3 regions of the Flavobacterium sp. PLA-DH12 genome follow, and region 1 is predicted to be linked to each of the others. Evidence: riboswitches for the same ligand, from Rfam matches in the RefSeq annotation. Region 1 holds a riboswitch; each other region holds the start of a gene.
What was found. Region 1 has a riboswitch for S-adenosylmethionine ahead of AC5ZCW_RS07800 (DUF4369 domain-containing protein). Riboswitches for the same ligand answer to the same signal wherever they lie in the genome.
Positions count from the first base shown of each region.

Region 1 (2,269 bases):
AATTAAAACTATGGGGAAAAAGATAATTTTATTGGCAGATGATGATCAGGATGATGCAGAAATGTTTTGTGAAGCACTGGCAGATATAGATGAAAGTATTATTTGTCATTGTGCCGAAAATGGAAGCGAAGCGTTAAAATTACTCGAAAAACAAGAAGAAATTCCAGGGATTGTCTTTCTGGATTTGAATATGCCTATAATGAACGGGTGGGAATGTTTGAAAAGGCTGAAATTGAATGAGAATTATAAAGGAATTCCAGTCGTTATGATTTCTACTTCTTCACATAAAAACGATTTAGAAGCGGCAGCAAATCTTGGTGCTGTATGCTATTTTGTCAAACCAACTGATTTTAAGGATCTAAAAAAGGTTCTTGGATCGATTACTTCAAACCTTGATAAGGGATTAAAAAAAGCACTTTTCGATCTAGAAAAGAATAAATTTCTGCATGTGTTTACTGCTGAATAAGTAAAATACTTTGCTTTTCTATGAAAAAAAAGTATGAATTTCTTTTATAAAAAGGAGTTTGTAAATAAAAACAAATTTATTTTAATTTATTGATTTTTATAGCGTTGTGGTTTTATTAGCGCCATTTTTTTAAAGAAAAAAATAAAAAACACAAATTAAACTTGACTAATTCGGTAGAATTAATATATATTTGTGTCAGAAAAATTAAAAAATGATACTTATCCAGAAAGACTGAGGGAATAGGCCCATTGAAGTCTTAGCAACCTGTTGCCGAATAAGGTGCTAAATCCTTCCGCTTTAAGCGGGCAGATAAGAAAGATTTCATCCGAAAATCTGTTTAAGTTCATCCAATTAAAAATTATTAAAATGAAAGCAGAATCATTTTTATACGCCGGTTATGAGCTTATGAATTCCATTTTCGAAGAAAACAGCTTTGCCTTTTTCTAGCGAGAATAGATTAGTTCTACCAAATTTCCTTCTTTAAATAATTAAAATTCGCTAATGTCCTTTGGCATTGGCCAGAAATTCTTTTGTATAATCTTAAAAACTAAAAATAAAATGAAAAAAATACTATTGGGTTTTGCTTTGTTTCTTGGAGCCGTTCAAACTCAGGCGCAGGAAAGTAATTTACAATTAAAAGGAACTGTTGTCGATACAGTGACACAATATGTTTACTTGCAGAAGTTTCACAATAAAATGTTTACCACGATAGATTCAGCAAAGGTAAAAGACGGAAATTTTAGTTTTAAAACAAAAGTAAAAACACCAGAATTATACGGTTAAAGTGTCAATACAGAAAGCTCGCCTTTGTATGTTTTCCTTGAAAAAGATGCAATTTCGGTAAAACTGAGTCCAAAGAAATATTATACCGCTTCTGTAGTGGAAGGTTCGGCTTCTCAAGATTTATTCGAAACCTATAAAAAGAGCAAAGATGTAGAAATCAGCAAATTCATAACAGAAAATCCAAAATCTATTGTTTCTGCTTATGTATTGTACAGAAACTGGTCTTATAGATTAACGCCAGAGCAGATTACCCAAAACATTGCTTTGCTGGATAAAAGTCTTCAGAATACCACTTACGTGAAAGAATTAAAAGAATTGGCTATTGTTTTAGACGGATTAGCAGTAGGCAAAAAAGCCCCTGATTTTACAACCAATGATCCTGAAGGAAAACCAGTTCGACTTTATGACAATTTAAAAGGAGGTTATACTCTAGTAGATTTTTGGGCTTCATGGTGCGGTCCATGCCGAAGAGAAAACCCAAATATTGTAGCGGCATACAAAGAATTTCATGATAAAGGATTCAACATCGTAGGGATTTCTCTAGATAAAAAGAAAGAAAACTGGATTAAGGGAATTAAGGATGATAATTTAACCTGGACACATGTTTCTGACTTACTTTTCTGGAACAGTGCCGTTGCTAAATTATATGGAGTTAGAGCTATTCCTGGGAATTATTTAGTAGATTCTAAAGGAATAATCGTTGCTAAAAACCTGCACGGAGAAGAATTGCAAGCTACGCTAAAAAGGCTTTTAGAGAATAAAATTTAATAAAGAAATACGCAACCTTGTCATTCCGAGGAACGAGGAATCACACTAGAGAATCCATATAGAAAGTCGTCAATCTTTGTCGAGTTACGTGTGTGATTTCTCCTCCGTCGAAATGACAAAAAGAAGAATAAAACACTTGCAAATACAATTTAGTTAATTAAAATGATAAAGGAAATGAATGCTATTGAACCAACAACAAAACCAACAGAACCTGAGTGTTACTTCTCTAAGTTTAGAGAAAATATAGTAGGA
Region 1 is NZ_JCAMPD010000003.1:350,713-352,981, forward strand. It holds gene AC5ZCW_RS07790 (PAS domain-containing sensor histidine kinase) at 1-2, shown strand, start outside; gene AC5ZCW_RS07795 (response regulator) at 11-466, shown strand; SAM riboswitch class I at 682-782, shown strand; gene AC5ZCW_RS07800 (DUF4369 domain-containing protein) at 1,025-1,249, shown strand; gene AC5ZCW_RS07805 (TlpA family protein disulfide reductase) at 1,274-2,017, shown strand; gene AC5ZCW_RS07810 (aminotransferase class V-fold PLP-dependent enzyme) at 2,192-2,269, shown strand, end outside.

Region 2 (2,269 bases), on a different contig from region 1:
ATTGCAGGAGGAGGAGATTCAGCATTAGACTGGTCAATTTTCTTAGCAAATGTAGCTTCAGAAGTAACTTTAATCCACAGAAGAAACGAATTCAGAGGCGCTTTAGATTCAGTAGAAAAAGTACAGGAATTAAAATCAGCCGGAAAAATTAAATTAATCACTCCAGCAGAAGTTATCGGAATCAATGGTGCTGAGCATGTTGAGTCATTAGATATCGAAGAAAACGGCGCACACCGTAAAATCGAATGTGACTACTTCATCCCACTTTTCGGATTGACTCCAAAATTAGGTCCAATTGGAGACTGGGGATTAGAAATAGAGAAAAATGCTATTAAAGTAAATAATGCATTAGATTACCAAACTAACATTCCTGGAATCTTCGCAATTGGAGACGTAAATACATACCCAGGAAAATTAAAGTTGATCCTTTGTGGTTTCCACGAAGCAACTTTAATGTGCCAAGCTGCTTATTCAATCATTAACCCAGGTAAAAAATATGTATTGAAATATACAACGGTTTCAGGTGTAGATGGTTTCGACGGAACTCGTAAAGAAGCGCCAAAAGCAGTTGTGAAGGCGATTGTTTAATCTGAGGTGCTGAGGTTCTAAGGTACTAAGGCGCTAAGGTTTTTAAATATTGTAAAGCCCAAACTTTTTAAAGTTTGGGCTTTTTTAATTACCATGAATAATCCCAGAGGGATGATATATTTATAGAAAAGAAATTATTCGTTTGCAAAAGCTCCAGCGGAGCGAAATATATGTCGCTCTGCTGGAGCTTTTGCGTTGTGTAGATTGTTTTCTATAAATATTATGCTCCTCCGGAGCTAAATCAAGCAAAAGATAAAACCTAAGAACCTTAGCACCTAAGTCCCTCAGAACCTTAGAAAAAAAACATTTGCAAATCGAAACCCTATTTCATAACTTTGCACTGTTCTTAAAATTATTGTTCGTTATCACGAAAGGCGGAGGGATAGACCCGATGAAACCTTAGCAACCCTTTATCATAAAGAAGGTGCTAAATTCTACTTTATACGATATTTTCCAGTATTAAAGATAGATAACACAAATACATACTCGTATTTCTCAAAACTTTTCTCGATAACATATAATATTTACTGAAACAACTCAGTAAAGGAGCGAATCATTGGCGCATTTTTGCAGTCAGTAGTTCCCGCTTTTCGTTGCAATCTTTTGATTTTTTAAAGAAAAAATCAAAAGGATTTCCACTTCAATCGGGGCTAATGAGCCAGCAATAGTGCATTTTTGGAATTAATGTGAAAAAAATATCGAAGGTTAAACCCGACAGGTTTTCAAAACCTGTCGGGTTTAAATAGAACCTTCAAAAATTATAATTAAAAAAGCTTTGTGCCTTAGCGCCTTAGCGGCAAAAGAATATGGCAATTACAATTCAAGAAGCAATAAAAAAAAATATCCTAATCCTTGACGGAGCAATGGGAACAATGTTGCAACGCTATAATTTCTCCGAAGAAGATTTCAGAGGAGAGCGTTTCAAAGATTTCCCGCATCCGTTAAAAGGAAACAACGATTTACTATCCCTAACACAACCACAAGCGATTCGCGATGTACACGCCGCATATTATGAAGCAGGTGCTGACATTGTAGAAACCAATACCTTCTCTGGAACGACAATCGGTATGGCCGATTATCACATGGAAGATTTGGTTTACGAGTTAAACTACGAATCGGCAAAAATCGCACGCGAGGTTGCCGATGAGTTTACCGCTAAAAATCCGGAAAAACCACGTTTCGTAGCCGGTTCAATCGGACCAACAAACCGTACAGCGAGTATGTCGCCAGATGTAAACGATCCAGGTTACAGAGCCGTAACATTTGACGATTTACGTATTGCTTACAAACAACAAGTCGAAGCTTTAATGGATGGTGGTTGTCATTTGCTTTTGGTCGAAACAATTTTCGATACATTAAATGCAAAAGCAGCACTTTTTGCAATCGAGGAAGTAAAAGAAGAACGCAATCTGGATATTCCAATCATGGTTTCAGGAACGATTACCGATGCATCTGGAAGAACGCTTTCTGGACAGACAGTTGAAGCGTTTTTAATTTCAGTTTCACATATTCCGTTATTAAGCGTAGGATTCAATTGCGCTCTTGGAGCCGATTTGCTGAAACCGTATTTAAAAACATTAGCACATAACACAAGCTTTAATGTTTCGGCACATCCAAATGCAGGATTGCCAAATGCATTCGGACAATACGATGAAACGCCAGAGCAGACGCAAGTTTTCAT
Region 2 is NZ_JCAMPD010000009.1:4,822-7,090, reverse strand. It holds gene AC5ZCW_RS17025 (NAD(P)/FAD-dependent oxidoreductase) at 1-588, shown strand, start outside; SAM riboswitch class I at 948-1,064, shown strand; gene AC5ZCW_RS17020 (homocysteine S-methyltransferase family protein) at 1,395-2,269, shown strand, end outside.
Region 2: another riboswitch for S-adenosylmethionine. It lies ahead of AC5ZCW_RS17020 (homocysteine S-methyltransferase family protein); the one in region 1 lies ahead of AC5ZCW_RS07800 (DUF4369 domain-containing protein).

Region 3 (2,269 bases), on a different contig from region 1:
TTGCTGTAATCACCAATTAGACTTACTCCTTCAAAAAGTTTGTCTAAGACATTAAATTCTTCAGATAAATCAACCTGTGGATAATCTGATATTTGATATTTTTTAAAATTCTCTAATAATTCTTTATAACTGCCATTTTTAGCTGCAATGCTTAAAATAAACTCTAATTCGTCAGTAGCATTTCCGCGTGCAGAAACTACAACGGCAATTTTTTCACCTTGATTTACTTTATCAGAAATGATTGAAACAACTTTGTTAAGTCCTTCTCCGTTTGCTAACGATTTACCTCCAAATTTTAATACTTTCATTTTATTTCTTTATTGTTTCTGCCTTAAAAATATCGGCAAGTAAATGATCTAATTGTTTGTACTCGATTAAAAAAGCGTCATGTCCGTGAACCGAATCAATTTCGCTATAGAAAACATTGTCTTTAAACTTCTTCAACTCTTCATAAGTTTCTACGTTTTCTTTTGCTGTAAAAAACAAATCTGAATTGATTCCGACAATATGAATTGAAGCTTTTGTTTTAGACATTAAGTTTTCAAAACTTTCACTATTTCTAGTAATATCAATTGTTTTAAGCAACTGATTCATTAATTTATAAGAAGACAACTGAAATCTTTTCTGCAATTTTTTTCCATGATGCGCCAACCAGCTTTCGATATTAAAAATTAAAAGATCTTGGTTTATGGTACGCTGAAATTTTTCTTTGAAAGATTCTGGCGAACGGTAACAAAGCATGGCATGTATTCTGGCGTCTTCAATTGGTTTCGACGAATTATTAAGAATTTGCTCTTGTAAAAAGCAATTTGCGATAAGCCAATCTGTCGATTTCCAGTCGCTCGCTATCGGAATAAGGTTTTCTGTGATATTTGGCGCTAATGCTAAAATTTCCCAAGCAATTCCACCTCCAACAGAACCTCCAATAACTGCAAAAAGCTTTTCGATATTTAAAGTTTTCACACCTTCGATAAAAATTCTTGCAATGTCTCTTGCTGTAAAATCTAAATAGTTATCGATTAAGAAAGAATCGTTTCCGTTTCCTGGAACATCAAAAGACAAAATGGTGTAAACAGCAGTATCAATGGTTTTGCCTTCGCCAATCAAGTCATTCCACCAGCCACTTTCGCCAGTAACTTGCGAATTTCCAGTTAAAGCATGGTTAACCAAAACAATAGGCGCGCTGTGCAGAGGTTGACCTGCCAGCGTAAAACTTAATGGTATAGAATGATAAGTTGCATCACTTTCTGTGATGAAATCTTGAATTATAATGGGATTTGGTATATTTTCCAATTTCAAATCTGTTGTATTATTGATTTGTATATGGAAATATTAGAAAGAAAAACTAGGTTTAACTAGAAAAAATCTTGTTGTTATCTTTCCACGTTTGGCGTGGTAGAATGTAGCACCTTCTTCGTTTTAACGAAGGGTTGCTAAGGCTTCATCGGGTCTAATCCCTCGTCCTTTCTTTATAACATTTCAATACGTGTTTGAACTTAACGGTGCAAATTAACTACTATTTTCTCTAACAAACAAATTTTATCTAAAAGTGTTTGTTAAATTTCTGAGACTTATTTTAGCAAAAACTATTATACGCAAAAATTTACCGAACAAAAATGTCCAGTAAAATTAAGCAGGTTTTACCCTAGTTTATGATGCTTTTCCGTTTAGATAAAAAGCGTTTCATTTTCTTTTGAATACATCAAAAACAATAAAGAGTTAGGTACTTTTTTCTCTGCTGCTTTACCTTCCTCTGTGATTTCAGCCTCTGTTATTCCGAATCTTGGATGAGCCAATTCGTTTATTGGTGGAGGCGGATTATTTTTTCTTGTTCTTCTATTTTTCAAATCTGAAATTTTTTCTGCTAAGTAGTTCAATGTGCTCATGATATTAAGTTTTAGTTAAGTTGCGTTTTATAATCTTTATTTCTCTTTTATGTTTGTGTTAAGCCCCTTTCGGGAATAAAAAAACCCTTTTGGATTTTCTAGATACCAAAAGGGTTTAAGTTTTTAAACTCATTTATACTTTTAGTATCAACAGACGTATGCGCAAATAAGCGCGACAGTAAACATCTTGTTCATCTGTAAGGATTTATTCATCTGTGATTTATATTGTATTTTATTTAAATTCTGCATTTGTTGTAAATTAAAAAGCCTCCCAATTTTTCTTGGGAGGCTTTTACTATATTATTATTGTATTCTTACAATTTTTTTAAGCAATAGACACCCCAGCCTCGGTATTAACCGAAATGGCACAAAACATTTTGTTG
Region 3 is NZ_JCAMPD010000009.1:22,785-25,053, forward strand. It holds gene thrA (bifunctional aspartate kinase/homoserine dehydrogenase I) at 1-308, opposite strand, end outside; gene AC5ZCW_RS17105 (alpha/beta fold hydrolase) at 310-1,293, opposite strand; SAM riboswitch class I at 1,371-1,478, opposite strand; gene AC5ZCW_RS17110 (hypothetical protein) at 1,668-1,886, opposite strand.
Region 3: another riboswitch for S-adenosylmethionine. It lies ahead of AC5ZCW_RS17105 (alpha/beta fold hydrolase); the one in region 1 lies ahead of AC5ZCW_RS07800 (DUF4369 domain-containing protein).